4 regions of the Bacillus sp. SSR7 genome follow, and region 1 is predicted to be linked to each of the others. Evidence: riboswitches for the same ligand, from Rfam matches in the RefSeq annotation. Region 1 holds a riboswitch; each other region holds the start of a gene.
The links. A riboswitch is a leader RNA that binds a small molecule or an ion and turns the genes downstream of it on or off. The one in region 1 is predicted to bind S-adenosylmethionine.
Positions count from the first base shown of each region.

Region 2: another riboswitch for S-adenosylmethionine. It lies ahead of mmuP (S-methylmethionine permease); the one in region 1 lies ahead of AC0NJG_RS08790 (YezD family protein).
Region 3: another riboswitch for S-adenosylmethionine. It lies ahead of AC0NJG_RS25620 (ABC transporter permease); the one in region 1 lies ahead of AC0NJG_RS08790 (YezD family protein).
Region 4: another riboswitch for S-adenosylmethionine. It lies ahead of metK (methionine adenosyltransferase); the one in region 1 lies ahead of AC0NJG_RS08790 (YezD family protein).

Region 1 covers NZ_JBVVXV010000003.1:284,690-292,699, reverse strand. The annotation lists gene AC0NJG_RS08805 (LTA synthase family protein) at 1-1,678, opposite strand, end outside; gene AC0NJG_RS08800 (DUF3888 domain-containing protein) at 1,933-2,328, shown strand; lysine riboswitch at 2,418-2,599, shown strand; gene lysA (diaminopimelate decarboxylase) at 2,780-4,096, shown strand; SAM riboswitch class I at 4,214-4,322, shown strand; gene AC0NJG_RS08790 (YezD family protein) at 4,395-4,538, shown strand; gene AC0NJG_RS08785 (phosphoadenylyl-sulfate reductase) at 4,625-5,329, shown strand; gene sat (sulfate adenylyltransferase) at 5,368-6,504, shown strand; gene cysC (adenylyl-sulfate kinase) at 6,517-7,110, shown strand; gene AC0NJG_RS08770 (nitrite/sulfite reductase) at 7,122-8,010, shown strand, end outside.
Region 2 covers NZ_JBVVXV010000016.1:76,797-84,806, reverse strand. The annotation lists gene AC0NJG_RS23055 (phosphodiester glycosidase family protein) at 1-985, shown strand, start outside; gene AC0NJG_RS23050 (YjcZ family sporulation protein) at 1,303-1,413, opposite strand; gene AC0NJG_RS23045 (hypothetical protein) at 1,662-1,796, shown strand; gene AC0NJG_RS23040 (SHOCT domain-containing protein) at 2,206-2,670, shown strand; SAM riboswitch class I at 3,442-3,549, shown strand; gene mmuP (S-methylmethionine permease) at 3,633-5,042, shown strand; gene mmuM (homocysteine S-methyltransferase) at 5,017-5,994, shown strand; gene AC0NJG_RS23025 (PucR family transcriptional regulator) at 6,741-8,010, opposite strand, start outside.
Region 3 covers NZ_JBVVXV010000020.1:21,455-29,464, forward strand. The annotation lists gene AC0NJG_RS25595 (MFS transporter) at 1-105, shown strand, start outside; gene AC0NJG_RS25600 (DUF3981 domain-containing protein) at 184-1,905, shown strand; gene AC0NJG_RS25605 (multidrug effflux MFS transporter) at 2,024-3,283, shown strand; gene AC0NJG_RS25610 (hypothetical protein) at 3,545-4,048, shown strand; gene AC0NJG_RS25615 (DUF3951 domain-containing protein) at 4,065-4,280, opposite strand; SAM riboswitch class I at 4,448-4,553, shown strand; gene AC0NJG_RS25620 (ABC transporter permease) at 4,690-5,607, shown strand; gene AC0NJG_RS25625 (ABC transporter permease) at 5,624-6,628, shown strand; gene AC0NJG_RS25630 (ABC transporter ATP-binding protein) at 6,585-7,595, shown strand; gene AC0NJG_RS25635 (ABC transporter ATP-binding protein) at 7,592-8,010, shown strand, end outside.
Region 4 covers NZ_JBVVXV010000018.1:28,872-36,881, forward strand. The annotation lists gene AC0NJG_RS24175 (molybdenum cofactor guanylyltransferase) at 1-233, opposite strand, end outside; gene AC0NJG_RS24180 (MogA/MoaB family molybdenum cofactor biosynthesis protein) at 230-739, opposite strand; gene AC0NJG_RS24185 (hypothetical protein) at 992-1,171, shown strand; gene AC0NJG_RS24190 (hypothetical protein) at 1,178-1,354, shown strand; gene AC0NJG_RS24195 (GNAT family N-acetyltransferase) at 1,378-1,902, shown strand; gene metK (methionine adenosyltransferase) at 1,944-3,143, opposite strand; SAM riboswitch class I at 3,313-3,434, opposite strand; gene pckA (phosphoenolpyruvate carboxykinase (ATP)) at 3,663-5,249, shown strand; gene AC0NJG_RS24210 (hypothetical protein) at 5,538-5,735, shown strand; gene AC0NJG_RS24215 (ATP synthase subunit I) at 5,993-6,376, opposite strand; gene AC0NJG_RS24220 (hypothetical protein) at 6,656-6,877, shown strand; gene AC0NJG_RS24225 (DMT family transporter) at 6,906-7,811, opposite strand.

The DNA.
Region 1 (8,010 bases):
TACCATCACGCATTACCATAAGAGGGTCTTTTTCTTTAATAAATAGGTCAGTTCCAAATTCAACTGATTGATTTGTTTTAATACCAAGTAAATGAAGTAGCGTTGGTTTAATATCAATTTGACCAGACACTTTAGAAATGACTTTTCCTTCTTGACCAGGCACGTGAATGATGAGAGGGACGCGTTGTAATTGCATAGAATCAAACGGTGTAATAGCGTCTTTCCCAAGGAACTGAGCCATAGCTGCGTTATGGTTTTCAGAAATACCGTAATGATCTCCATAAATGACAATTACGGAATTATCATACAGTCCTTCTTCTTTTAATTGTTTAATAAATTGTTTAAGAGCTTCATCCGTGTAACGAACAGTTGGGAAGTAACGGTTTACAACACCACTTTCTGAATTAAACTCATCAACATATTGATCTTCTGGATTTAGAAGAAATGGAAAATGGTTTGTTAAAGTAATGAATTTTGTATAGAACGGCTGTGGTAAAGATTTTAGCTTTGGAATAGATTGTTCAAAGAACTCTTTATCTTTTAACCCCCAACCGACAGACATTTGTTCTGTGCCTACGTAATCATTTAAATTAAAGTAACGATCATATCCAAGTGCAGGATACATTACATCACGATTCCAAAACGTTTTATCGTTTGAATGGAAGACAGCAGAAGAATATCCGTATTTCTTTAATTGTTCTGGTGTAGCTGTATATTCATTTGTTGCATGAGTAAAGAATACAGAACCGCGGTCTAACGGATAAAGTGAATTTTCAACGATAAATTCAGCATCAGAAGTTTTACCTTGCCCTGTTTGATGATAGAAGTTATCGAAATAAAAACTATCTTTAATAAATTCATTTAAAAATGGAGTAATTTCTTTTCCATTTATTTTTTTATTAATAACAAAACTTTGTGTAGATTCCATTGAAATTAAAATTACATTTTTACCTTTTGCAGCTCCAAATAAGTTCTTATCAACTTGCTTATCTTTTGAGTCTGTATAGTTTTTAATTTCAGAGAACCCGTCCCCACTTGCAAATACACGTTCAGCTGAAGATTTAGATTGAAGTGTAATATCAAATAGATGATATGTGTATAAACCTAAATTTTTCACGACAGTTTGACGGTCAAACGAGCGCGAGAACATTTGTGGTTTATAAATAACGGAAACAACAATTTGTAGTGCTAATAGAGCAGTTACACCGCTAAAGAAAGTTCTCTTCTCAGAGCGAGAAAGCGGCGTCTTGTCGCAAAATGCTGGGAATTTACGCGAAAGAAACATTAAGATGATCGCATCTGCGAATAACAGTAATGTTTTATACGTAAAGAGTTCTTTTATACTCGTCCCTAAATCAGCCATATTATTTGTTTGAAATAATACTGGGAACGTAACGAAATCGTTATAAAATCCATAAAACATTGCATTTCCAAATAAAATGAATGATAGTATAAAACTAATTCCAACTATAATGCGGTTCCGGTGTTTAGATGCAAATAAAGCAAAACCGAAAAATAAAAGTAACGCAGCTAATGGATTAATAAAAAGCATAAATTCTTCAAAGAAATTATCAATTTTAATATCAAAAGCTAGCTTGTACACAATATATGTTTTTATCCATAATAAAACGACTGCAACGAGTGCGAATCGCAGTTTTGGAAACAGACGTTGTAGCATAATATACTCCTCTCCTAAAAAGCATGACGGTTCTTGTGGGCCTATTTGATTAGCGCCTCATTTTATATATACGAACAGTCCTTTATTATTATGTTTATTATACTATGAGTATCATTATACGAAAATAAAAGAGAGTTGTGGACTTTTTTATAACAATTGAGTAGAAAAAGGGCAGTAGGAGACAATAAAATGGAGTTTCTATGTATGATTATTATCGTGCGCGGAAAGAATCGTGTAACAATACGGAGGTTATAATGCGAAAATTATTATATTTTATAGTATGCAGTAGTGTTATACTTTTTGCTTCACCAAGTGTGTCGGTAGCTCAATATGATGCACCTCTTATGGAAGATGCCCTTTATTCTGTGTTATTCCCGAAAATAAATAAAGCAATTGAAAAACAATATGGGAGCTTGAAGCCTTATCAATGTCCTAAAATTATTAGTTTAAAAAAAGTGTATAGTGGTACATATTTATTTCAAGCAAGTATTGAAGTGACAAAGTATGAACGTGTTGCCGGGAAAATTGCGCCACCCTTTGAGAAGGTAACGATTACATTTAATAACGAAGAAGGCGAATGGGAAGTGACAAAGGTTTCAGTAAAGCGCTTACCAAACGATACGAAACTAAACTGTAAAAAAGCAATATAAAAAATTGTTTGACAAATAAAATGATCCTTTGGTATTGTTAATAGCAACAATTAGATGTTTGAAAATTAAATAGACTTACCTCATCTACTCTCAAAGGTAGAGGCCGCGATAGGAAAGAGTAAGCTATGGGAGATTTAATGGAATCTGTGATCATAGGTTGAAAGGGACTATTGCCGAAATATAAGAATAACCATCTTATTCATATATTGGGACTGCATTGAATAAATGTAGTACTGTCATAAGATTTATTTTATGGAGAGCTATTTGGAGATGTTGATGCGGTTTCTTATTTTGAGGAGATAACAACTCGTTTATTTTTTCAATATATATTTTTCCTAATAAGAAACGCGTGTGAACATTGTTCCGCGCGTTTTTTGTCTATCTAAAAGCGTGCTGCAATGAATAGAAGATTGGGGTTATGAGTTTTAGAGGAAATAAGGGAGGAATTCAAATGTATTTACACGGCACAAGCCGAATAAATGGGCAAGGACACTTAGAAATTGGAGGGTGCGACACGACGCAGCTAGCAAAACAATACGGAACACCACTTTATGTATACGATGAAGAGTCAATTCGAGGAAAGTGCCGCGCGTTTCATCGTGCTTTTAAAGAAAGTGGTTTCTCTTATCAAGTAGCATATGCAAGCAAGGCGTTCTTGTGCATGGAGATGTGCCGAGTAGCTCGTGAAGAGAATATGTCATTAGATGTTGTTTCTGGAGGAGAATTATATACTGCGCTTCAAGCAGGATTTCCGGCATCGCGCATTCATTTTCACGGCAATAATAAAACAGATGAAGAAATTGTGATGGCTCTTCAGGCAAATATTGGTTGTTTTGTCGTAGATAATTTTTTAGAATTAGAAATTTTGCATGATTTAGCAGTGCAACATGGGAAATTTGTGAACATATTAATTCGTGTAACGCCCGGAGTAGAGGCGCACACACATGAATATATTACAACAGGTCAAGATGATTCAAAATTTGGATTTGGCGTGTCAAATGGTCAAGCGATGCAGGCAATTGAGCTTGCTTTACAAAAATCAAATTATAACGTGTTAGGAATTCATTCACATATCGGATCACAAATATTTGAAACAGCCGGCTTTGTGCGAGCGATTGAAGTTCTTCATCAATTTTTAAAAAAAGTGAGAGAGCGAACAAATTATGTAGTAAAAGTGCTAAATGTAGGGGGAGGATTCGGAATACGCTACACAGAGTCCGATACACCATTAACTCTTGAGACATATGTGCGAGCTGTAACAAGTGCGGTGAGAGAACAATTTACAGTATGTGAATATCCACTACCAGAAATATGGGTTGAACCAGGTCGTAGCATTGTAGGTGATGCTGGAACGACACTTTATACAGTCGGATCTGTGAAAGACATTCCTGGTATTCGGAAATATGTGTCAGTGGATGGTGGGATGACTGATAATTTAAGACCTGCTTTATATAACGCTCGTTATGAAGCGATGTTAGCGAATCGAGGGAATGATGAGAACGAGGAAGTTGTTTCGATTGCAGGGAAGTGCTGTGAGAGTGGGGATATGTTAATTTGGGATATTACTCTACCGAAAGTTGCTTCTGCGGATTTACTAGCAATTTCGTGTACAGGGGCATACGGGTACTCAATGGCGAATAATTATAATCGGATTCGTAGACCAGCTGTCGTCTTCGCGAAAGGTGGTACATCACAAATTGTTGTAGAGCGCGAAACATATGAAAATATTATTGGGAACGATCGCATACGTATAAAAGAACTTGTTTAAATGAGGAAAAAGGAGTTGTTCGGATGGGCAATTCCTTTTTTATAAAATAAAGTAATTAAAATATATCGGAAAACTAGGATTGAAAAAAATCAGAATTGTGATAAAATACAAATACAAAGCTTATCAAGAGAAGCGGAGAGAACTGGCCCGGCGAAGCTCGGCAACCTGCTTATAGAAAGCAAGGTGCTAAATCCAGCAAAATGGAATCCATTTTGAAAGATAAGGTAAAATATATTACCGAACAGTCTTTTCGAAATGGGAAAGATTTTTTTTATGAATAAAAAGGGGGGCTGTTCGCGTGAGCGTACGGGAACATTTTGAGGAAGTATCTGAGAAAATTGAAGCGATGCTTGCTGATATGAAATATGGTTCAATTACAATTGTTGTGCAAGATGGAAAAGTCATTCAATTAGAGAAAAGTGAAAAAGTACGTTTAAAGTAAAAAGCGCTGACTAGAAAAACTAGAGGCGGTTTTAACCTATTTCATTAGGTTAAAACCGTCTTTTTGCTTTTACAGGGGGAAAAAACATGTTGACGTATGAAACGTGGGAAGAAAATGATGTTTCATTTTCAGAAGAAGATGAAACGAAAGGCGCATTATCTGTATTAAGTTGGGCTTATAAAGAATATAAAAGTGAAATTGTATACGCATGTAGCTTCGGAGTGGAAGGGATGGTACTGCTGCATCTTATTAACCAAGTAAATCCATCTGCTAAAGTTGTATTTTTGGATACAAACGTACATTTTCAAGAAACGTATGAATTAATTCAAAAAGTGCGGGAACGATTTCCTTTATTGAATATTATAGAAAAACAGCCAGAACTTACACTTGATGAACAAGCCAAAGCGCATGGTGACAAGCTATGGGAAAGCAATCCCAATCTCTGTTGTAAGATTAGAAAAATTTTACCTTTAGAAGCATCATTAGCGAATGAAAAAGCGTGGATATCGGGATTGAGAAGGGAACAATCAGAAACCCGTAAGCATACAAAGTTTATAAATCTAGATCATCGCTTTCAATCTATTAAAGTTTGTCCGCTCATTCATTGGACGTGGAAAGAAGTATGGAGATATGTATACAAACATAGCTTGCCTTATAACCCATTACATGACATTGGATATCCAAGTATTGGGTGTGAGAAGTGTACGTTGCCTGTAGGAGAGGGTGGCGATTCGAGAGATGGTAGATGGGCTGGGAAAGTGAAAACTGAATGTGGTCTTCATTACCAATAAGATGAATTTGAAAATAAAGCTAAGAGAGGGTATAGAAAATGAGTACAAGAAACGAATTAATAAATCGAATAGACGAGACATACGACGTATCACAAATTAAAAAAGAAATTGGGCTAGATAACATTGCGTTAAGTGATTTAGAACTATTAGCGACAGGAGGATATAGCCCGCTTACTGGTTTTTTAGGAAAGAAAGATTATGATTCGGTTGTAGAAACGCTTCGTTTAGCTAATGGGAGCGTTTGGAGTATACCAATTACATTACCAGTAACAGAAGAAGTAGCAGAGACGCTAAAAGTTGGAGAGGAAGTAAAACTTGTTAACGGTGGAAATGTATATGGTGTTATTCAAATAGAAGATATTTTTGTGCCTGATAAGGAAAAAGAAGCGTTACTAGTGTATAAAACGACGGATGAGGCTCATCCTGGAGTGAAAAAATTATACGAAAGACCGAACGTTTACATCGGAGGAGCTATTGTTCTTACGAAACGTTTTGAAAATAATCTGTTTCCTTCTTATCATTTAGATCCAATTGAAACGAGAGAAGAATTTAAAAAACGTGGTTGGAAAACAGTAGTTGGATTCCAAACGAGAAATCCGGTACATCGTGCCCATGAATATATTCAAAAATCTGCTCTTGAAATTGTAGATGGCCTCTTTTTAAATCCGCTCGTTGGGGAAACGAAGTCGGATGATATTCCTGCTGATGTAAGAATGGAAAGTTATGAAGTATTACTTCAAAACTACTATCCGAAAGATCGTGTCTTTTTAAGTGTATTTCCTGCAGCAATGCGTTACGCAGGACCGAGGGAAGCGATATTCCATGCGTTAGTCAGAAAGAATTTTGGATGCACCCACTTTATCGTAGGGCGCGATCATGCTGGGGTAGGAGATTATTATGGTACTTATGAAGCGCAAGAAATTTTTACAAACTTTACAGTGGAGGAGTTAGGGATTACGCCATTATTTTTTGAACATAGTTTTTACTGTACGAAATGTGAAGCGATGGCTTCGACGAAAACATGCCCGCATGGAAAAGAAGATCATGTCATCTTATCGGGTACGAAAGTAAGAGAACTATTAAGAAACGGTGAGGTTCCGCCAAGTACATTTAGTCGTAAAGAGGTAGTAGAGGTACTAATTAAAGGTTTGAAAAAAGAAGTAGTAACAGAATAGGGAGAGAATGAAATGGATACGAATATTACTTGGCATACAGCTTCTGTTTCAAAAGATGAGAGAAGAGTGAAGAATGGGCATCATAGTTTTGTAATTTGGTTTACTGGTTTATCAGCGTCGGGTAAATCTACAGTAGCAAACGCGGTTGCTCGTAAACTATTTGAAAAGAATATTGGAAACTATGTACTAGATGGAGATAATATACGCCACGGTTTAAATAAAGACTTAGGCTTTTCTGAAAGTGATCGTATGGAAAATATAAGACGGATTGGCGAAGTGGCGAAGTTATTTGTAGATCAAGGGACTGTTGTTCTTACAGCGTTTATTTCACCGTTTCGAGTAGACCGAAAACAAGTTAGAGATCTATTAGCTGCAGATGAATTTATAGAAGTGTTTGTAAAATGTCCAATTGAAGAGTGTGAGAAACGTGATCCGAAAGGGCTGTATAAAAAAGCAAGAAAAGGTGATATTAAAGACTTTACAGGTATCGATTCACCGTATGAGGAACCAGAGAAAGCGGAATTAATTGTACAAACGCACAAGTATTCTATTGAAGAATGTGCAGAACAAATCGTGAAGTACTTACAAGAGCGTAGTTTTATATAGGGGGATAAAAAATGAGTTATGAAAAAGTATGGGCTAACAATGAAAAATTAAATCAAACTGAGAAAAATAAATTAAAAAAAGATGGATTGGAAATCTTTAATGATATTCCTTACTATGCAGAGAATGGCTTCGAATCTATTCCGAAAGAAGAGTGGGACGCATTCAAATGGGCAGGGTTGTATTTACAAAGACCGAAAGAAGCTGGTTATTTTATGATGCGTGTAAATATTCCTTCTGGGATTATTACGAATGCACAGGCAGAAGTGCTTGCTTCTATCGCTGAGGATTATGGACGTGACGTAATAGATATTACGACAAGACAGGCAATTCAGTTTCATTGGTTAGAAATTCATCAAATTCCAGATATTTTTAAAAGATTAGCAAGAGTTGGGTTATCTTCAGCTGGGGCGTGTGGTGATATAACGCGTAATATTACAGGGAATCCACTTGCTGGCATTGATGCAAATGAACTATTTGATACAACTGGCATTGTGAAAGAGGTATATGATTATTTCCAACATAATGAAGAATTTTCTAACTTACCACGTAAATTTAAAATGTCTATTAGTTCTAACATTTATAATTCAGCAAACGCAGAGATTAACTGTGTTGCATTTACACCTGCAACGAAAGAGATAGATGGTGAGAAAAAAGTTGGTTTTCATATAAAAGTAGGCGGTGGGTTATCAGCCCGTCCATATTTAGCTGATGAATTAGATGTATTCGTTTTACCAGAAGAAGTGAAGGCGGTAGCAATTGCGATTGCTACGATATTCCGTGATTTTGGATATCGTGAAAAACGTCATTTAGCTCGTTTGAAATTTCTTGTTGCAGACTGGGGAGCAGAGAAGTTTAAAGAGAAACTAATAGAATATACAGGACCATTACAAAGTAAAGGAG
Region 2 (8,010 bases), on a different contig from region 1:
GCTTCGTATAACAATGGCTGGGAGTATACTAACTTCTCAGCATCCACAATATGCGAAATATACATTCCTATCCCAAAAGGAACTAGATAAACTGCAAGATAGAATTAACCATCCGAAATGGTCAAACAGTGATGAGCATATTTATAAAAAAATAGCAGGAAAAAGATTAGAAGAATTTAAAAATCAACCATTAGAAATTGATGTAGAAACAATTAAAAGTAACAAAGATAGTCGCTTTCTTTTTGAAGGGAAATTAGTTACTATTAGCAATCCCTTCAATGTTAAACTTGTTAGCCATCAAGGAACACAGGGCGCTAACAGAGGAGAAAAAATTAGCGTAATAGCAAAGCGTAATCATGCACTTGTTGCTGTGAATGCAAGTGGATTTGCTGATGAAACAGGAAGGGGTGGAGGAAATGTTGCAACTGGAATAGTAATAGAAAATGGGGAAGCTATTGATACGAATATGGATAGAAATACCCCTACAATTATTACGGGTTTAACAAAGTTTGGGCAAATGATAACAGGAAATTATTCTACCCAACAACTTTTGGATAAACAAGTCGTTTCAGCGGCAGGATTTATGCCACAGTTAATTGTAAATGGAGAAAAAATGATTACAGAAGGAGACGGTGGCTGGGGCTCTGCACCGCGAAGTATTATGGCACAAAAAGAAGATGGTACAATTATGTTTCTAGTTATTGACGGTAGACAGACGCATAGTATAGGGGCTACGTTAAAAGAGTGTCAAGATATTCTATATGAAAAAGGAGCAATAAATGCAATGGCAATGGATGGAGGATCCTCTGCTACTCTATATTTAGGAGGAAGGGTTATAAATTCACCTTCTACATTGTCTCATGAAGATCGCTATTTACCGAATGCTTGGGTGGTAACAGCAAATTCGAAGCAAAAAATAAAGATGACAATAGATGGAGAAAAAGTAAATCCCAAAACATTAGATAATATTGGTACAAATATTTAAACCCATGTATGAGCTACTTATATAAATAAAGATTTTAAAACCGCAAAATGTATTAATGAATAAAATCCGTAAAATGAAATCAGTACACATAAAGGAGAAATTGTATAATTGCATAAAGTTTATGAAAAAATGGGAGTATAATTTGGTATTGTGTAATAAAGATAAGGCCCACCTACGGAAATAGGTGGGTTTTTTGTTGGGTATTTTTATCTCATTGCACAAAAGGGAATTTCTATTAAAACTATAGCATATTTTTATAGCTCTTATATTGAGAAAAAGAAAAGGCACCCAAACAAGAGTGTCTTTTCCCATAGTTTTTAGCAGAAGCAAGAAGCTCCAACAATAATTAATAAAATAAATAATACAACTAATAAAGCAAATCCTCCTGCAAAGCCACAGCCGCCACCGCAGCTACCACCAAAGCCCATAATAATTCCTCCTTTAAATAGTAGGAGAAAAATAAGGAGTCACTCATGTATTTTAATGGATTCAAATTACTTTATGTTTTTAAGGATTAAATGAGCAGGTCCTTTTAAAAATAAGGGAAAGATGATTTAGGGCGCTTCACCTGAATATAAATAAATTGCACATTTTCTTAAAAGCAAACTATTGAATTATATCAATAATTAGATTAAATAATATAATGTATTAATCTTAGCAGAAGGGAGGAATAACCATGCAATTAGTTTGTTTTAAAGTAGTAAGTGGACAATACTTCTTAGTTGTAGAGGGTATCGAGATCCCTGTCCCAATTCCAGCGTTTGCTGCAGCTCTATTAATTGGTTTAGGAGTAATCCCGCTTTGTTCTTAATATAAAGAACTCCAAACAGCCCTACCTTTCAATTGATAAGCCCTCAAGTGTAAGAATGCTTGAGGGTTTTTATAATAAAGAAAAGACACCCAAAGGTGCCTTCCTCCGACTTGAACCACTTTAATTTTAATGATATGTATTGGACGCCAATTCAATTATTATTTTACTATGTCAAGTAATATTGTACATTGAGAAATTTGGTATACCTCTTTATTTAAACGTAAAAAGCCCTAGAAGGTCTGGGACTTTTTAACAGAATGAAAATGATTCAAAAAATGGACTTTTATAACGTAACATACGACTGTTTCATAAATGTATCGTAAAAGTGAACAAAATCTATATTTTGTAAATAAAGATTCAGAGTTATAATATTTGAGTAATACATTATGTAATTATAGGGGTGGAGAGCTTGGATAGAACATTTGAGTTTAAAGGGGCAGGGAAAACAGTAGTAAGAATAGAGGATAACTTCATTCGACTGAAGCGAAGAGGAGCCTTGAATTTTTTAAATCATGGATTAGACGGTGAAAAAACCATTGATATTAACAATATGACTGGTATTCAAATTAAAAAAGCCAATTTTCTCACAAATGGTTACATACAATTTATTTTTATGGGTAGTCAAGAGAGTAAAAAAGGGGTTATGGCTGCAGCAGCAGATGAAAACACAGTTATGTTTACAAAAAAAGAAGAAAAAATGGCTGTAGAAATTAAAGAGTATATTGAGAGTATTTTAGCTAATAAAAGCAAACCTCAAGTTTCTGCATCAGTAAGTGGGGCAGATGAAATATTGAAGTATAAAGAGTTGTTAGATCAAGGAGTTATTACTGAAGAAGAGTTTCAAGCGAAGAAAAAGCAATTATTAGGAATTTAAAAAAGCACTCATATGAGTGCTTTTTTTATTTTAAACCGAATTGAGATTTATTTTGCAATTTACCTTCTTAGAACATGAAGTTCGCATTAGCACCAAATCCTTTTTCTACATTCCATTTATACATAATGGTATGAAGTTGTTCGCTAGCTTGCCCAGTCTAAGATAAAACTTCCCCGTCGCTACCAATGATAGTTTTAACTTCGTCGTAACTCATTCCATTTTTGATTTAATTGAACTTAGTTTTGCTAATTCCAGGTTTATTTTTCGGAGCTTCTTCTTTCTTAGGCCCCTCTTTTTTGGGTTCTTCTTTTTTAGGCTCTTCTTTAGTAGCTGGCGCTTGTGTTTCTTGTTTAAGGGTACGGCCGCATACCCATTAACTTAAGAAAAGTAAACATCCCCAAAACAAAAATATGAGCTCATTTCTCGAAATAATTAATTGTAGAGAAAGAAAATTGTCATTTAGGGGGTACTTCAAAACCTTAGCTTGATGGCGATGGGGTCTCGTCACACATCTCTAAGTTGCGGTGATCCCCATAGCCAAAGAAGTAAGAAGATATTTAGAAGCGCATCAAATTTTGAGGAAGTGCTTGTGAACTGTATCATAAATAAATGAGGTTTTGTATGTTCAATTTTTAAATAATACCCAAGAAGGAGTGGATTGCAGTTATAGTAATACTCCTTTTTTTGTATTTCTATAATAGATGATTTTTTTAAAAAAACAGAATTGTCTTGACAGTTATTGAATGGATTGATAAGGTTATAAAAAAATATTTCTTATCCAGAGAGGTGGAGGGACTGGCCTTATGAAACCTCAGCAACAGGTCTGCTTAAGTAGACACTGTGCTAATTCCAGCGGGTGATAATCCTGATAGATGAGAGCTTCCGTTTTTATTTGTCAGTAGCGCCCTCTTTTTTAGAGTGCGTTTTTGTTTTTTCTGGATAGTAACTAAAGGAGAGTAGAAATGGAGAACAAAAATGGGCAAGAATTTCAAAGGAAAATGCAAGCACGTCATTTAGTCATGCTATCACTTGGTGGGGTGATTGGAACGGGCTTATTCTTAAGTTCGGGTTACACTATTCAACAAGCTGGCCCATTTGGAACAATTCTATCCTATTTGGTTGGTGCACTAGTGGTTTATCTAGTTATGCTATGTTTAGGAGAACTTTCCGTACATATGCCCGAAACGGGCGCATTTCATAGTTATGCAGTTAAATACATTGGACCGGGTACAGGGTATACAGTAGCCTGGTTGTATTGGTTAACTTGGACTGTTGCTTTAGGTTCTGAATTTACAGCCGCAGGATTACTTATGAAGCGATGGTTTCCATCGATTAATGTTTGGGTATGGAGTGCTCTTTTTGCCATTTTGATCTTTGTATTAAATGTTCTGACTGTTAAATTTTTTGCCGAATCCGAATTTTGGTTTTCATCGATAAAGGTTATAGCTATTGTGATTTTTATTGTTTTAGGAGTAGCGGCAATGCTAGGGTTTCTTCCGATGGCTCATTCAAAAGCAGCACCATTCTTTTCTAATTTTACAAGTGGAGGTTTATTTCCTCATGGTGCTACGGCCATTATGATGACCATGCTTGCGGTTAATTTTGCTTTTTCGGGAACAGAATTAATAGGCATTGCAGCTGGAGAAACAGCGAACCCGGAAAAAATGATACCGAAGGCCATTCGAACTACTCTGTGGAGATTGATCATCTTTTTTGTAGGAACGATTGTTGTTTTATCTGCGTTATTGCCTATTTCCGATGCGGGGGTATTAGAGAGCCCTTTTGTTGCAGTTCTAGAACGAATTGGGGTGCCATATTCAGCTGACATAATGAATTTCGTTATCTTAACAGCCATTTTATCTGCGGCAAACTCAGGCCTTTACGCCTCTTCTAGAATGCTTTGGTCGCTTGCTAATAAGAACATGATATCCCCCATTTTTGGAAAAATGACGAAGCAAGGTGTTCCAATCAACGCCGTCATTTTCAGCATGGTGGGTGGAGCTTTGGCTTTGCTCTCAAGTATTGTGGCACCAGATACTGTCTATATCGTACTTGTTTCCATTTCCGGTCTAGCAGTAGTCGTAGTTTGGATGAGTATTAGTGCTTCCCAGTTCCTATTTCGCAGACAATTTTTGAAAGAAGGAAATTCTGAAAAGGACTTGATTTATCGCACACCACTATATCCATTAGTACCAATTGCTTCTTTTATCCTTTGTCTGGCATCGTGTATTGGAATTGCATTCGATCCAACACAGAGGATTGCCTTATATTGCGGCATACCGTTTATTTTGTTTTGCTATGGAAGTTATTATCTAACAAAAAATCTAAAAAAGAGGGGCGTAGATTATGTCGAACAAAATCAACCCAATTGATGATATTTTATCCCAACATTCCATTATGATTCTTGACGGAGCATTAGCTACAGAATTGGAGGCACATGGATGTAATTTGGACGATCCCCTTTGGTCGGCACGTGTGTTACTAGAAAATCCAGAACTAATTTATCAGGTTCATTTAGATTATTTTATTGCTGGAGCGGACTGTGCCATAACAGCAAGCTATCAAGCTACTATTAGTGGTTTTTCCACGCGTGGAATACAAGAACAGGAAGCTTTGAAATTAATTAAGAAAACGGTGTTACTTGCAAGAAGGGCAAGAGATGATTTTTGGAAGGAAAATAAGCAAACGAATAGGCCTAAACCATTGGTTGTTGCATCAGTTGGGCCGTACGGGGCTTACCTTGCAGATGGTTCAGAGTATGTAGGCAACTATGGTGTGACAGATAAAACATTAGCAGACTTTCACCGTTCGAGAATGTCCGCGTTAATTGAAGCAGGTGCAGATCTATTGGCATTTGAAACGATCCCTTCCCTGCAAGAAGCAAGAGTATTAGATACATTATTGCGTGAGTTTCCAGAAACATATGCGTGGCTTACCTTTTCGCTAAAAAATGAGAAAGAGATTAGTGAAGGTATGAAACTCGTGGAGTGTGCACGAGCTTTTGAGAAAAGTGAACAAATTGTAGCAATAGGCATCAATTGTGCGCCAGTAAACGTTGTGACTGGTGCAATCCAAGAGTTGAGGGCAAACACCAAAAAACCGATTATTGTTTATCCAAACTCTGGTGAAACTTATAATCCAGAAACAAAAACATGGCATGATTATGAACAATGTAACGCGTTGGATATTCAATCTGAAGAATGGTACCAAGCAGGTGCACGTTTAATAGGTGGATGCTGCAGAACGACACCTTATCACATTGAGGGGATATCGAACAAGTGGCGTTCTTCCGAGTTTTTCTATTCGAACGAAGCAAAGCAGTAATGTAATGATTGATAATCTATTTTTGTGTGTATTTTCATGATTTAGCTTGTTAAGGAATCTACAGTTTCATCTAGTGGCACAAAATGTTTTTTCAGAGACACAAATGTGGATGGTAGCCTCGGAAATCCTCTGGACTTTTGGGTACCTTAGGTATGGAAAGGAATCAGGGAAAATAAAAACCGCTGGTTTAATAGATATGGTAGATAACATGCTGAATCTTTTAATGAAGATGTAGTTGATCCAATTGAAGGTGAAGGGGACCATTTATTTATTTATTTAAAAAATAGTTCAATAATTATATGAAAAGTTGTAGTAGTTAATATGGTCATATTGTTGTAAAAAAGGGTAGATGTAAACAGGTATGCTCTCCTGTTCATCTATCCTTTCCTTTTTACCTTATAAAATGTGTGACATTATATTCAATCGTATAAATATAGGATTTCATTACTATTTCCTGGATTTTTAATAAAACGATAGGGTTTATTTGGTATGCGTATTATTAAGAGTATGCTTCTATTTTAGGAATGCTTTACCTCACAAAATGAAAGTACACTTTGTTTCCATTCTTAAGTTGATAGATGTCTGGTGCCCCACTGTAAGAACGTAATTGTATTGTAGAAAAATAAAATAGAAGGATTACTTACCTTTAGTAAATATGAGAACTTTATATTTTTATTATTTACGATTATGCAATATCAGACCTCAGATATTAAAATTTATTTACGAGCTTTTAATTTATATAAATATCATACATGGATTAATGGTTTTATTCTAAATGCAATTCTTAATTGTAAAGTTTCGTTTGGATCTTTTATGTTTCGTCCAAGTATTTCTTCACATTTCTCTAAACGATAAATAACGGTATTACGATGTAAAAATAAACGTTTAGCAGTTTCGGATATTGCACAATGAGTTTCTAAATAAACAGATAACGTGTGCAATAGTACAGCATAATCTTTTTCATTTTCATTTGCAAGTGAATGTAGTGTGCTCTCATAGAACTTTTTTAATTGTTCTTGTGGAATCATACGTAAAATCGCTGAGATTTCTTTTGCTTGATAGATCTCAATAAATTCTTTACTCCCTGATATTTCACCGTAGTAAAATGCATCTGTTGCTTCTTTAAATGAATGAGATATATGTAACAATTGTTCGCTAGAATTAGCAATTCCAAAAGATATGCTTTTTTGAAAATATGTATAGATTTTCACCTGTATGTTTTTTAATAAAGAGATCATTCGTTCTTTTTCAGTTTGTCTCCAAATGCCATCACAATTCACCAACAAAACATACATATCATCTTTTATGAATAAATGAACATTTGCAGTATAAGAATTTAGTTCTTCCTCTATCAAGTCATATATAAGATCCTTTTCTTCTTGATATTCCATAAATGACATAGTGAATTCTTTTATATCTATTTTTCCTATAATACAAATATACTTTTGATCAAATGATAAATTAAATTCTTTTCCTAGATTAATAATTTCATTTTGAGTAGAGAAAACACTATTAATAACATTCGTAAAAAATTCATCCTGAATGCGTCTTGAGTATTGTCTTAAAGAATGTTCTTTTATTAATTCAAAAGCAAGGACGTTTGCAGCTTGTTCAACAGCCAATACCATTGAACGATTTAAAGGTGAAATAAAGCCGTCTATAACTAAATAGCTGTATTGATTATTCTGTGTAAAGATGGGAAAAATTGAAACTGTATCACGAGTTTTAGTAAGAAGAGAAAAAGTAACAATTTCTATTGTTGATAACGGTAGTTTACGCCCGTTTATAAAAAACTTCTTTAAAATTTGAATAGATGCTTTAGTGTTATTGTATTCGGAAATAGGGCGCAAGTGATAGTCAAGTAGTACAACTGGTAACTGAATTATTGATGATAAATTTTCCAAAATCATATTTATGCCTTTTCCACTTATAATGTGATTTGAAAATTGTTGATGTATTTGCATTGCTTGATGTAATTCATTAGTTCGCATATCCAGAATATAACTTAAGGTTTGA
Region 3 (8,010 bases), on a different contig from region 1:
GCAACGGGATATTTAGTAGATTTCTTTACGATCGGCACGATTTTTTATATTGCATCTATCTTATATGTAGTGAGCGGAGTTATATTAAGTAGTAAAAAAATATAACGATTCCCATTTTTACCTGAATAACCTTTATTTGTTATACTAAAGGGGAAGACAAAAGAAAAGGGGACATTGCCTTTGATGAAATTTTTAATTTTAGCTATTCTCACTTTGTTTTTGATTCCATGGACAAGAAGAAGCGGTAGTAAACTTCGAGCAGTGGATAAGAAAAGGGATGAGAAGGTTGTAAAGGGTAAGAAATCATCTATTTTAGTTATTCCAGTTTTATTTTGGATAGGTATTGCAATCTATGAATATTTTTGGCTAATTGATGATCGAGCAGATTCAATTCTTACTCATTATTCTGTTGCAGTAGCAATTTTAATTGGGCTTGTTTTATTTTCCCAAGATCAAATAGGTAAATTAGAAGGTACGTTAAAAGGACTTCTAATGCTTGTTTTACTTGCAAGTTACGGCTACTTTGGTTATTTGCACGATATAGTAATCTCGCAAAAGAAATATGATTCTGTTGTAAAGGTAGAGAAAGATATTTCAGAGCCATTTACTGAAAATGATCAGCCATTTACGGTGCCGCCAAAGACAGCGGAGAATAAGATGAAAAAAGTATTTGGGGATATTCCGAAGGTAGCTTATTTTGAGCTAGGAGAATTAACGCCACAAATGGTAAATGGCGAGGCTTTATATGTAGCACCGATTGAAGTTTCAGGATTTTTTAAAGCACGTAAAGCTGAGACAATTCCAGGGTACGTCACGATGTCAGGTACGAATCCTGATGCAGAAGCGAAACTGCACCTTGGTTATAAAATGAAATACGTGCCAAGCATGTTTTTCGGAAATCATTTAGAGCGTGTGGTAAGGCAAGCAGAACCAAATTTAATTTTTAAAGGAAAACCTAAATTTGAAGTGGATGATAAAGGGAAACCGTATTACACAATGACGTACGGTGAATTTATTTCAGGAAGATCTGGATTTGAGGTAGAGGGCGTTGTAGTAGTAGATGCACAAACAGGTGAAGTGAAAAGATACGATAAAGGCAAGGCACCTAAATTTGTTGATGGCGTATTAAATCACGAGACTGCATCTACGTTAAATACGTACTTCGGTAAATATATTCACGGATTTTGGAATACAAAATTCTCGCAAACTGATATGAAGATCCCGACTGAGTGGGGAACGAAAGAAGGAGTTACACCGATTTTCGGTAAGGATGGAACACTATATTACTTTACTGATTTCACTTCTCCGAAAGAAGGAGTAGATTCTGCACTAGGTTATTCACTTATTGATGCGCGTACAGGTAAGTTGTATTACTATAACGGAAAAGAAGTAAAGGGAATTATGGATGGTTCGGCTGCTTCGGAAGTCGTGGATAATTCCTTTAAGAGAGAAAAGTGGCATGGAACGATGCCGGTTATTTATAACGTGTACGGTAAACCTTCTTGGATTGTACCTGTTATTGATGACGGAGGATTAGTACGTGCCCATACTGTTATCTATGCTTCTAATGCGAAAATATTTGCAACAGGTTCGACGCAAAAAGAAGCGCTTGAGAATTATAAAAATGCGCTGAGTGGAAGCGGAGATTCATTTAGACCGACTTCAAATGGGAAAGAGGCGCAAAAAGAAGGCACTGTACAACGTGTATATAAAGAAAAATCAGGTGAAAATACAATCGTATACGTACTGTTAGAGAATGAACAAAAAGTATTTATGATACCTGTAAAGAAATTCCCATATGCTATGTTTACAGAAGTGGGAGATCCAATTCAAATCACATATTTAGATACAGGAGAGGCGATGTCTTCCGTATCTAAATTTACAAATAGTAATCTGAACAAGTAAAGCGATAGAAATTCTATCGCTTTTTTTTACAAAATTAAACAGGAAAATGCGCTATACTTGACGTATGTTTATGTTGTAACTATAATTGTTACGATTTAGTATGTATAGGAAAGGGTGAATGAAAAAAGTGAATGAAGTTAATCAGGAAATATATAAGCCTGTAAAGATGAACAGGTTATGGATGATTCTTGTACTAGGGACACTTACGGCGATTGGGCCATTATCTATTGATATGTATTTGCCTTCGTTACCGAAGTTAACGGATGACTTGCAAACAGGTGCATCCCTAGCCCAGCTTACATTAACAGCTTGTTTGCTTGGGCTTTCAGTAGGACAATTATTTGTTGGCTCAATTAGTGATATTTACGGAAGACGCAAACCTCTTATTATTGCTCTTATTATTTATGTTGCTTCTTCTTTACTTTGTGCTGTTGCGCCATCTATTTGGACTTTAGTGTTATTACGCTTCCTACAAGGAGCTTCAGGATCAGCTGGGATTGTTATATCACGTGCAATGGTACGTGACATGTATTCAGGTTCTGAAATGACGAAGTTCTTCTCACTGCTTATGTTAGTAAACGGAGCAGCACCTATTTTGGCACCGATTATTGGGGGGCAATTATTACAGTTTACAACGTGGCGCGGTGTTTTCATCGTTCTTGGAGCAATTAGCGTATTCATGTTAATATCAGCTACTTTCGTATTGCGTGAAACATTACCTCCTGAAGAAAGAGAAACGGGTGGTTTGTCAGGAACTTTGGCGACGTACGGAAAATTGTTAAAGGACCGTCTGTTTATGGGATATGCATTGTCACAAGGATTAGTAACAGCGGCAATGTTTGCATATATTTCGGGTTCACCATTTGTGTTGCAGAACATATACGGAGCATCACCACAGCAATTTAGTTTATTCTTTGCGATTAACGGCATCGGTATTATTATTGCTAGTCAGGTTACGGGTCGTTTAGCGGGGAAAGTGAATGAGAAGACATTATTTGTCTCTGGTATCATTATTGCAGCTGTTGGTGGTTTATCTTTACTACTGACAATCTTACTAGGAATAGGGTTAATTGGTGTTTTATGCTCGTTATTCCTTGTCGTATCAAGTGTTGGGGTTGTCTCAACAACGGGGTTCTCATTAGCGATGAGAAATCAAAAACAAGCTGCAGGAACAGCATCAGCTTTATTAGGTTTATTACAGTTCATTTCAGGAGCGCTTGTTGCACCGCTAGTAGGTATTGGTGGAAGTAACACCGCATTACCGATGGGTGTTGTAATAGCTCTTTGTGAAATTGGTGCGGTACTATGCTATTTATTTATGGCTAGAAGAAGTGAAAAGCAGTTTGAACTGCAAGCAAGACAAAATTTAGAGGCTTAACAAAAAAGAACTGATTCAAAGGGAATATTTGAATCAGTTCTTTTTTCATTGCTTTGAAATATCTCATATAGTTTTGTAAGGTGATGTAGTAAAGCAGTGCAAAAGTTATTTGTATAAAGTGACGATACTGTGACAAACATGTTGGTATACATGTTACGATGTCGTCTTAAGTGTAAAAAGTAGGATGTTCTCGGTATAATAACAAGTGGAGATAAAAGAAATTATAATAAGTAGTAGCTGTAGATAAAAGGAGAAGAAGAGATGAAGAAGGTTTTGGGTATTGCCGTAATGGGAAGTATGATTCTTCTAGCAGGGTGTAATGGAAATAAAGATACGAAAGAACCGAAAGAAAAGGTAGAGCAATCTACAGAACAAACAGAAGAGATGAAAGAATACCGTGCAGTACATGAAAAATACGATTTGAAAATGAATAAAGAGATTAATAAGGCACTACAGTTATTTGAAGTGGCAAAAGAAAAGGGTGGTAAGGAAATAACGACTGCTACATATAAAGAAGATGTGCAAAAAGTAACAACGAGCATGTTAGAAGATATTGATCATATGCGAAAAGAAATTCGTGTTCCAAAGTCGAAAGAGCAAGAACATGAGGTATATGTTGGTTTCTTGAATGAATCGGAACAAGCAATGAAAAAATTACAGAAGTTAGCTAAAGAAGAAGATTCATCGTTGATTCGTGATATAGAAATTAACTTTGCAACAGCATCGACATACTATAAACGATTTCAAGCAGAAACGAAAAAATAACCTTGCCTATGCAAGGTTATTTTTTCTTCTTGCCATCTTCGTCTTCATCCTCGGATACTAATATCTTCTGTTCTTCGTGAAATTCGGAAATAGTTTGCCCGGTAATATTATCGAAAGGGGTATAAAAAGAGGTGATACTTTTCTTTTTGATGAAGAGTTTGTAGAAGCCGATGATGACAAGTATAACGATTGTTAAGGGTAATCCTATAGTAGCTAGAAGTAAGGGGGCCATCTTATAGCTACTTTCATATCTTTTTTTATTATAGGCGAAACGCGATATAGATAAATAAAAGTATTAAAAACTGATTTTTCTAAATATATCCAATTTGATTGACTTTTCGTTTTTTCAGAATTATAATTCGAAATATACAATTTGAACCAAATAATAATATAGCAATTTACTTATCCAGAGAGGTAGAGGGACTGGCCCTATGACACCTCAGCAGCGGGTTCTGTAATAGGAACACCGTGCTAATTCCAGCAAGCAAGTCTTGAAAGATAAGTGATGGGCCTTTGTTTATTAAGCCTTGATCTTATTTTTTAAGATCAAGGCTTTTTGTATTCTAAAAAGAGAAAAGGGAGTAATGGAAAAAGTACGTTCATAAAACTGAGTAAATATATGTGTTTAGGGGGTTATTAAAGTGTATGTAATTAAAAAATTATCAGTTATGGTGTTCACGCTATGGGTTATTACGACGGTGACATTTCTAATTATGCATATTATTCCGGGGGATCCATTTTCATCAGATGCAAAAATCTTTCCTGAAGAAGTGATCCAAAACATGAGAGCGAAGTATCACCTTGATGAACCGTTATGGAATCAATATGTTGCTTATTTAGACGGCGTAGTTCATTTTGATTTTGGTGAATCTGTTCAATCAACCGGGCAAGGTGTATCAGAAATTATAACAACTGGTTTTGGTCCATCAGCAATTATTGGTTTACAAGCACTTGTTATTTCATTGCTAGTCGGAATTGCTGCAGGTACATTTGCTGCTCTCTATCATGGGAAGGTAATTGATTACGGTGTAAGTTTACTTGCCATCCTCGGTATTTCTATTCCGAGTTTTATTTTAGCACCACTATTTATACAAGTATTCGCTATTCAATTCGAGCTCTTACCAGTAGCCTCTTGGGGTACATTTGAACATACGGTATTGCCATCCTTTGCATTAGCGTTAGGACCAATCGCAGTGATTACAAGATTTGTTCGCTCTAATATGATCGAAGTACTGCAGAGTGATTATATTAAGTTAGCGAGAGCGAAAGGTATACCGATTAAGAAGATTATTATAAGACATGCTCTTCGAAATGCGATTGTTCCAGTACTTACATTTGTCGGACCATTAATGGCGGGACTTTTAACAGGTACTTTCGTTATTGAAAAGATTTTTTCAATTCCTGGTCTCGGAAAATATTTTGTAGATAGTATTTTTAATCGAGATTATCCAGTGATTATGGGAACAACCATTTTTTATAGTGCACTTTTAATTGTATGTATTTTTATTACAGATATTATTCACCGTATTGTTGATCCACGTATTCGTTCTATTACGTAAGGAGGGGGATGTTTAGATGGGAGCTTATGAAATTAATGACCAGTTATTAACAAATGAAGAGAAAAAAGAATTAACAATAAATAAAGATCAGCAAAAGATTAGCCGAAAGAAAGAAGTGTTTCGTAAGTTTGTATCGAATCCAATCGCAGTTTTAGGATCAGTGACGTTATTACTCATTATTGTTTTCTCACTTGTTGGTGAAAGTTTAACGCCATTTACTGCGAGTGAACAAGTAAAAGAGGCAACAAACTTACCACCTAGTAGTGAGCATTGGTTCGGAACAGATGATTTGGGAAGAGATATATGGGCACGTACTTGGGCTGGCGGGAAAATTTCATTAACAGTTGGATTAGTGGCAGCTGCTCTTGATATAGGACTTGGTGTGCTAATCGGAGGATTTAGTGGATATGTGAGAGGGCGCAATCGCCTTGGGACATTAATTGATGAGTGGATTATACGAGGAATCGAAGTGTTATACGGTATCCCATATTTATTAATTGTTATTTTACTATTAATTGTTATGAAACCAGGTCTTTTTACCATTATCATCGCCCTTGCATTAACAGGATGGATTGGTATGGCACGTCTCGTTAGGGCGCAAGTCTTATCTTTAAAACAAAGAGAGTTTGTTATTGCAGCGGAGCGGTTAGGTACATCACATATAAAAATTATATACGGGCATTTAATTCCGAACTTAACGGGCATTATTATCGTAAATTTATCATTTACAATTCCAGCAGCTATTTTCTCAGAATCATTTTTAAGCTTTATTGGACTAGGAGTGCAATCACCGGCAGCGAGCTGGGGGACGATGACGAATGATGCACTTGGGACATTATTGAGTGGGGAATGGTGGCAGCTATTCTTCCCAGCAATCATGATTGCGCTCATTATGTTCGCGTTTAACGCAATTGGTGATGGTTTACAAGATGCAATTGATCCAAAAATCGTAAAACGGAATCGAAAGGAGAAAAAACATGGGACAGCTCTTATCTTTAGAAAACGTAACGTTAGCCGTTGAAAAAGAGAATAGTAAACAAGCAATTGTGAAGCATGTTTCCTTTTCTATTAGCGAAGGTGAAATAGTTGCACTTGTAGGAGAAAGTGGTTCAGGGAAAAGTGTTACAGCACAATCTATTATCGGCTTAAATCAAGAATCAATTCATATTGATGATGGAAATATATCTTTTGAATCAAAGGAATTAACGAATCTACAAGAATCAGAATGGAATCAAATTCGAGGGAAAGATATTTCGTTTATCTTTCAAGACCCACTTTCATCTTTAAATCCGACGATGAAGGTGGGAAGGCAAATTACAGAGGTGATTTTGCAACACGAAAAGAAATCGAAAAAAGAAGCAAAAGAAATTGCGATTAACTTGTTAAATGATTTAGGGATACATGAAGCAGAGAAACGCTTTGAACAGTACCCACATCAATTAAGCGGAGGCATGAGGCAACGTATTTGTTTAGCAATCGCATTTGTTTGCCACCCAAAACTCGTTATTGCGGATGAACCTACGACAGCATTAGATGTAACAATTCAAAAGCAAATTATGGAGTTATTAAAGGAAAGAAAGGAAAAGCAAAATACGAGTATTTTACTAATTACGCACGATTTAGCACTTGTACGTGAAGTAGCGGATCGAGTAGTTGTGATGTATGGGGGACGTGTTGTTGAAAAAGGAACGATAGAGGAAGTGATAGGTTCCCCTAAACATCCATACACAAAAAGCTTATTACAAGCAATTCCTAATATGGATGATTCCGAAAAAGTATTACGTGCAATAGAAGGGACGACACCTTCCATTGAGACGTTAAATAGCTTTGGTTGTCCTTTTGTAAATCGTTGCCCAGTAGCGATAAAAGAATGTATTCATCGTTTCCCAGAGAGAACAACATATTCCAAGGAGCATAGTTCACATTGTTGGCAACATGTTCTGGAGCATAATAAAGCGAAATCAAAAGAGAAGGTGAATGCCTCATGACGATAGATTTAATTACTGTAAAGCAAGTAACGAAAACGTATGGAAGTAAAAATAAAGAAATCGCAGCGTTAAAAGACATATCACTTGCGATCCCGAAAGGAACAACGCTAGGCATTATTGGAGAAAGTGGTTCAGGAAAAACAACACTTGGTAAGCTCATAGCTGGGATCGAGAGCCCAACGTCTGGTGAAATTGATTATAACGGTCAAGTCGTTCACAAGTTGAAGGCAGCTCATAAACGTGATTTCTTACAGAAAGTACAGTTTATTTTTCAAGATTCCACAGCAGCATTAAATCCGCGCTGGAAAGTACGCGATAGCGTAACGGAAGGTTATATTTCATTCGGTTTAGGTGATAAAGGATTAAAGGATAAAGTAGCAGGTGATGCGCTAGAACGTGTGGGATTAGATAGACG
Region 4 (8,010 bases), on a different contig from region 1:
GGCCCGTCCCCTTTATAATGCGGAATATCTTCGATAACAGGCACTTGTACGAATTTCTCTACTCTCTCTTTTATATGAGAATGACTAATGACTACAACTTCTTGGAGCGCACTTGTCATCACTTTCAAAATATGCTCAATAAAAGTACTCCCTTGCCAGCTTGCTAATGCTTTCGGCTCACCGAATCTACTCGACATACCACCCGCTAATACAATTCCAGCCCACTTACTCATTGGCGATGCAACTCAAATGTAATATGACCTAGTTCTGGTAAAATTAATTTATTCATCGCAAGGTGAACCGCTCCGCTCGATCCTGGCATCGAGAAAACTACTTTGCGCCCAATTGTGCCACCAATCGCTCTGCTTAACATTGCGCTGCTTCCGATATCTTCTAAATAACTAATCATGCGGAACAACTCACCAAATCCAACAATTTCTTTATGTAATAACGCTGATACTGCTTCAATCGTCACATCGCGTTTCGTAATACCAGTTCCGCCATTTGTTAATACAACGTCTACATCTTCCCTATGATAACCAGCTAATACTGCCTGCTGAATACTTTCTTTATCATCTTTTACAATTTCATAAGAAGTCACTGTATGTCCTGCTTCTTTTAGCAATGCATGTAATAGTTGTCCGCTCTTATCTGTCTCTTCTGTACGTGTATCGGAAATCGTCACGATCTTACAACGTACTTCTTTTGGCGCTTGTTTTTTATGTTCGGTTACGCTCATTTTTTCATCTTTCCTTTCTTAAAGACTTTTCTTCATTTTATCATACATATCTTTACACAATTATGTATGAAGCCAACAATGGGCCATGATACAATATAAGTATACTAACCCACAAAAAGGAAAATGAAAACATCCTTTCTTATCCCCCTAGACTTCACATCGTTAGCTAACCTTTAACTTTTTGGTATTTTCTACAGATTAAAATTCAGTTTTTAAAATTGCACTACCAAATAAATCGGAGGTCTACATATTATGGAACTATACAAAAAATTAACAACAACATTCATCCTCTTATTCGTCGCTTCCATCACTGTTGGCTTTTCTCTAAAAGGCGCAATTCCATACGCTACATCAGTAAGTATTATATGCGCAACACTATTTTTACTAAGCAGTGCTTTTTGCGCAGGCAAAGCACGTCAAATGAAAGGGTAATTACATATGTTCAAGAAGAAACCAATCCTTTGTAAATCATGCGGGAAAGAAATACAAACGTATGAAAAAGCGTGGATTCATATGCCATTTCCGTCAAGTGGTATGACTAATATAAGAAAGTATATTGAACTAGAAGGACACATTTATTGTAGCTCGTGTATTGAAATAATGAACAAAAACTAGTAAATACAAAAGGTGGGCTTATATTGTTTGAATCAAACCGTATCCAGTTACGAAAGTTTTCCGAAGATGATATTCTAACGTATTATAAATGGCATAATGATATAGACGTTATGAGTTCAACTACACTTAACCTTGATAAATATTCCTTACAAGATACAGAAAAACTTTGCCAGCAATTTATTCATTCTCCAAACTCTAAGAGCTATATCATTGAAGAAAAAGCTACGAACCTTCCAATTGGTATTACGTCTTTAATTCATATTGATTCATATAATCGAAACGCTGAATGCATTATTGATATTGGTAAAAAGGATTACTGGGGGCAAGGTTATGGGAAGGAAGCTTTCACCTTATTATTGAATTATGCATTTTTAGAATTAAATTTACATCGCCTTTCTTTACGAGTATTTTCTTTTAACGATAGAGCAATTAAATTATATAAATCACTCGGTTTTCAACATGAAGGAACTTGTAAAGAAGCTATATTCCGCAACGGCACTTGGCATGACATTGAACTCTTCGCTTTATTCCAACGTAATTATAAATAAAAAAAGCTTTGCGCTCACCGCGCAAAGCTTTTTTTCATATATTATAGACCAGCTTGCTCTTTTAAAGCTGCAGCTTTGTCTGTACGTTCCCATGATAGATCTACATCAGTACGTCCGAAGTGGCCGTAAGCTGCTGTTTGTTTGTAAATTGGGCGACGTAAGTCTAGCATTTTAATAATACCAGCTGGGCGAAGATCGAAGTTGTTACGAACTAGTTCTACTAGTACGTCTTCAGATACTTTACCAGTGCCGAATGTATCAACTGAAATTGATACTGGTTGTGCTACACCGATTGCGTATGCAAGTTGTACTTCTGCTTTTTCAGCAAGACCAGCTGCTACGATGTTTTTCGCAACATAACGAGCTGCATATGCTGCAGAACGGTCAACTTTTGTTGCATCTTTACCAGAGAATGCACCGCCACCGTGGCGAGCGTATCCACCGTAAGTATCAACGATGATTTTACGTCCTGTTAAACCAGCATCACCTTGTGGTCCACCAATTACGAAGCGGCCAGTTGGGTTAATGAAGAATTTTGTTTCTCCATCCATTAATTCTGCTGGTACTACAGCTTTAATTACGTGCTCTTTTAAGTCGCGATCGATTTCTTCCCATGTAACATCTGGGTGATGTTGTGTAGAAATTACGATAGTATCAACACGTACCGGTTTACCATTTTCATCATACTCAACTGTAACTTGCGTTTTTCCATCCGGACGTAGGTATGATAATGTATCATCTTTACGTACTTCAGTTAAACGGCGAGCTAATTTGTGAGCAAGCGAGATTGGAAGTGGCATTAACTCTTGTGTTTCATTACATGCGAAACCAAACATTAAACCTTGGTCTCCTGCACCAATTGCCTCAATCTCAGCGTCAGTCATTTGACCTTCGCGTGCTTCTAGCGCTTGGTCAACACCCATAGCGATGTCAGCAGATTGCTCATCGATAGATGTTAAAACTGCACAAGTTTCTGCATCGAATCCGTATTTTGCGCGTGTGTAACCAATGCCTTGAATTGTTTCACGAACGATTTTTGGAATATCTACGTAAGTAGAAGTCGTAATTTCCCCCGCTACCAATACTAAACCAGTTGTTACAGTTGTTTCACAAGCTACACGTGCATTTGCGTCTTTTGATAAGATCGCATCTAAAATTGAATCAGAAATTTGGTCACAAATTTTATCTGGATGTCCTTCAGTTACAGACTCAGATGTGAACAGATGACGTTTTTTTGTCATGTGGTAAACCTCCCTACAGTAATTGTATATATTGTACGGAACTCATCCTTAATTTGCCACAGATTGCGACATACATTTATTCTCCCACACAAGCATACAGAAAAACCTTTCCTACATAATAGAGAGGAAAGGTTTAATTTGCTACTTGCATACTGCTTTTTGCCCTTCGCTCTTATCGTTCGAGACCTGTAGCCTCGCACAGGTTTTAGCACCTATTCACTTGTGTTTACCAATACAAGTGAGGTTGCTGGGCTTCATCGGGCCTGTCCCTCCGCCAGCTCGGGATAAGAGAGTATCCGTCCCAACCTATACTAAAGAAATGATATTCATTTGTCAATTAATATTCACATTTTCCTGAAAGTTTTTCTCAGTGCGCCTGAAATGAAATATTAATAAGGAAATAATTCATTCACACAAACAAAAAGAAATAAATAGTATACATTATTTATATAATTGTGTTATACTCTTGTTGGGGATTACGAGAAATATTTCATTAAATGAAAAGGATGGTATATAAATATGAGTACTGTGAATGTCCAAATTGGTTTACACGAATTATTGAACGGAAGCAATGCACAGATTCAACTAAGTGTTCCGCAATTAGTGGAAAAAGTATTAATGCGAAATGAAGGGAAATTAACTTCGACTGGTGCCGTTTCTGCTTCAACTGGAAAATATACAGGACGTTCTCCTAAAGATAAATTTATTGTGAAAGAAGCATCGGTTGCTGACAAAATTGCTTGGGGAGCAGTGAACCAACCGATTTCTGAAGAACATTTTAATAAATTATATACGAAAGTTTTAGAATACTTAAAAGAGAAAGAAGAGTTATTCGTCTTCAAAGGATTTGCAGGCGCTGACCGCAATTACCGCCTACCAATTCAAGTTATTAATGAATATGCATGGCACAATTTATTTGTACATCAATTATTCATTCGTCCAACTGAAGAAGAATTAACAACTCATGAATCAGAGTTTACAATTGTTTCTGCACCGAATTTCAAAGCTGATCCAGCTGTTGACGGTACAAACTCTGAAGCATTCATTATGGTTTCATTCGAAAAACGTATCGTACTAATTGGTGGTACAGAATACGCTGGAGAAATGAAAAAATCAATCTTCTCTATTATGAACTTCTTATTACCTGAACAAGATATCCTTTCTATGCATTGCTCTGCAAACGTAGGTGAAGAAGGCGACGTAGCACTATTCTTCGGTTTATCTGGAACAGGTAAAACAACATTATCTGCTGATCCAAACCGTAAATTAATCGGTGATGATGAGCACGGTTGGTCTGATAACGGTGTATTCAATATTGAAGGCGGTTGCTACGCAAAATGTGTAAACCTTTCTCACGAGAAAGAACCACAAATTTTCGATGCAATCACATTTGGATCTGTTTTAGAAAACGTTATCATTAATGACCAAACGCGTATCGCAGACTATAACGATACTACTTTAACAGAAAATACTCGTGCTGCATACCCTATGCATGCGATCGACAATATCGTACTGCCAAGTGTTGCAGGACACCCAAATACAATCATCTTCTTAACTGCTGATGCATCAGGCGTATTGCCTCCAATCAGTAAGTTATCAAAAGAACAAGCTATGTACCATTTCTTAAGTGGTTATACTAGTAAACTAGCAGGAACAGAGCGCGGCGTTACATCTCCGCAAGCAACATTCTCAACTTGCTTCGGTTCACCATTCTTACCACTTGATGCATCTCGCTATGCTGAAATGCTTGGTGAAAAGATCGAGAAACACGATGCGAAAGTATTCTTAGTAAACACTGGCTGGACTGGTGGCGAATACGGCGTTGGTAAACGTATGAACTTAGGTTACACTCGCGCAATGATTCAATCGGCATTAAGCGGTGAACTTGCGAAAACTGAAACAGCTAAACATGACATCTTCGGTCTTGAAGTTCCACTTCACGTACCAGGTGTACCTGACGAAGTGTTAATGCCTGAACAAACTTGGGCTGATAAAGCTGCTTACAAAGCAAAAGCAATCGAACTTGCAAATGAATTCAAAGCTAACTTCAAAAAGTTCGACAGCGTATCTGAAGACATTATTAACTTAGGCGGCCCAATCGCTTAAGTGCAAACTTTCTGTTGGAATCACCCTTTACTCATATGAATAAGTGTCGTGTAACCGTAAAGTTTCGCGTACTCACCGACAAAACCCAATGCGGCTTAACGGTTACACACACTTACATAAAAAAGAAGCTTACGTTTTTGCGTAAGCTTCTTACTTTATCTTATATAAAGTGAAACGTTAATCTCTCATCTGTGACTTAGTTCGTTAATTTACAGAATTTTCTCTTTATAGTTATTTACTTTTAGTTTTCTATGATATAATTTACATATATAGGAAGGGGTGAAACCTATGAAAAACTTTTCTCGTACAGGAAAAATTTTATTCAGTTATGGAGCGATCCAAATGTTTTGGGGACTTGTAATGCTTAACGTTCATTTATTTGAGCATACAAGTGAAACGATAAAATATATTATTCTAATTATCGGAATAGTTTTTTGTATTATATCCAACTTTTTTAAAGAACCTAAAAGTCATACTCATACTTGATTTCATGTTAACTTATTGGAAGCAGATACCTACATTTTATTCAAAGTTTCACTTCCTGTTGTACTCCCCCTCGCAGAATCCCCTATCCCAGAATAACCTCATTTCCACACAGACAAATCACGGCTTCTAACATATAAATTATATCCCTACTCCCTACATCCTTCTGGTTTTACTCCGCGTGGGGCTAAAACAGTCCCTAACCGCTTCTATCCCCCGCTGGATCCTCTATTCCATCTAAAAAGAGGCTTTTTATCTTTTTATCTCTTCGTTAATTCTTTCTCATCTTTCATACTATAGTATCCTAAATTCACAACGATTAAGAAATAACCACCCATAATCCCTACTGCAAATGCCCACATAACCATGTGGTGCTCAATTTCGTACATAATAATAGCACCTAAAATAGCAGCGGCAAAACGATTAAACATACCGAGCGTCGGTGCTTTCGTTTTCTTTACAATACTATCTCCAAGCTTCTCAATTCTTCTCCCTAAAAGCCAAACGCAATACATACTTACAATAAGCCCAATTCCAGCGCCTAAAAAATGTGCTGAAAAAGGTGTTAGCATCCATCCTATTAACAAAATACCTAGTATATAATACGATTGAATTTTAAATGACCTTAATGACATACTAATCATGCTGTACCTCTCTTCATTCGTTCTTATCTATCCAACAAAAAATTTCTTTTAAATGCATATTCCTTAAATTCATTTCACTCAAATTAAAAACAACATAAACAGTATGTTTATGTTGTTTAAATGTTTTTAGAAAATAATATTATACAAGATTTCAAACATCATATTCTCATATTTTGTGACGGTTTTTCAAACTTTTTTCGTCCATTTATGAAAAAAATGATATCAATCTATGAACATACGGATATGATGTAATAAATACACAAATAAAGGGGGCGTCTAATGATTTATTTTTTAATGGCTCTCATCCACCTTATTATCCCTGCACTTATTGGACTTTCATTGTATTGGTACACGAAAAATCATAGCATTTTTTACGCTGTCCTCGGTGTTCTTCTCCCAGGTATTATTCTTATTACACTCTTCCGTATTCCATTTTTAAACTTAATTCCACTTATTACTGCTATCTTATTTCTCATCTTCTTACCAAAAATAAAAAAATAGGAAAGCAGATCATAGGTGATCTGTTTTCCTATTTTGATATAGGTTCCCCCGCAGTAGAATGCACTTTTACTTTCTCCGATTTCACAAACCATAAACCGAAGAAAATAATAATTCCACCAATTATTTGTTGAAATGATACATATTCATTTGCCCATACAGCTGCAAATAAAACAGCTACAAGCGGCGTTATATACATATATACCATCGTATGTGACGCCCCAATTTTTTGAACTCCAACATACCACATTACTAAACCAAACACTGTTACAAAGAAAATAGAATATAGTAAAGCGAATAGTGTCATTCCGTGTGTAATGTGAAATGGCATTATAAATACGTGTGGTCCACTTAACAATAAGAGCGGAATCGCACCAACTAATGCTGACCATGCGGTAACACGTAGTGCTGAATATTTTTGAATTAATGGACCAGCTAAAACAGGATAAAGCCCCCAGCATATTGATGTAATGAGTCCAATCCCATTTCCATAAAAAGAACTAGCAAGTGAATGCCCTGCTACTAAAACTAATGCTGCCCCACCAAAAGCAATCATAGAACCGATTAACTTTCGAGAAGAAAATTTTTCTTGTTTCAAGAAAATCGCAAATAACGTTGTAAAAATAGGTGAAATAGAAATGAGTAAAGAGGCATTTGTAGCGGATGTATATTTGACAGTTTCCATAAATAATGTTTGATACAGTATAATACCTACAACGCTAACGATGAATAATCTAGGTATATCCTTTCGCTCCATATAAACCGACTTTTCAATAAAAAATGTAAGGAGTAACATAAGCGGTGCCGCCGATATCATCCGAAGTGCAGTAAACTCAATTGCTGTAAATTCTAAAAGTCCATATTTCGCAATCGTAAAATTAATCCCCCAAATAATAACGACTGCTAAAATTAATAATTCAATTCCCCATCTTCTCATGCGTATCCCCTCCGCAAATACGATTATACAGAAAATTCAATCATATGTACATTTCATTATGTGAAAAAATCTTTGTATTATATGCAACGTTTTGGTACATGAAATTATATCGGTGATTTTTCGAATATATCAGCGCAACTCGAATTATATCAACGATTTTTTAAATATAGCGACTTATACAATAGAAAAGGTGGTTCCA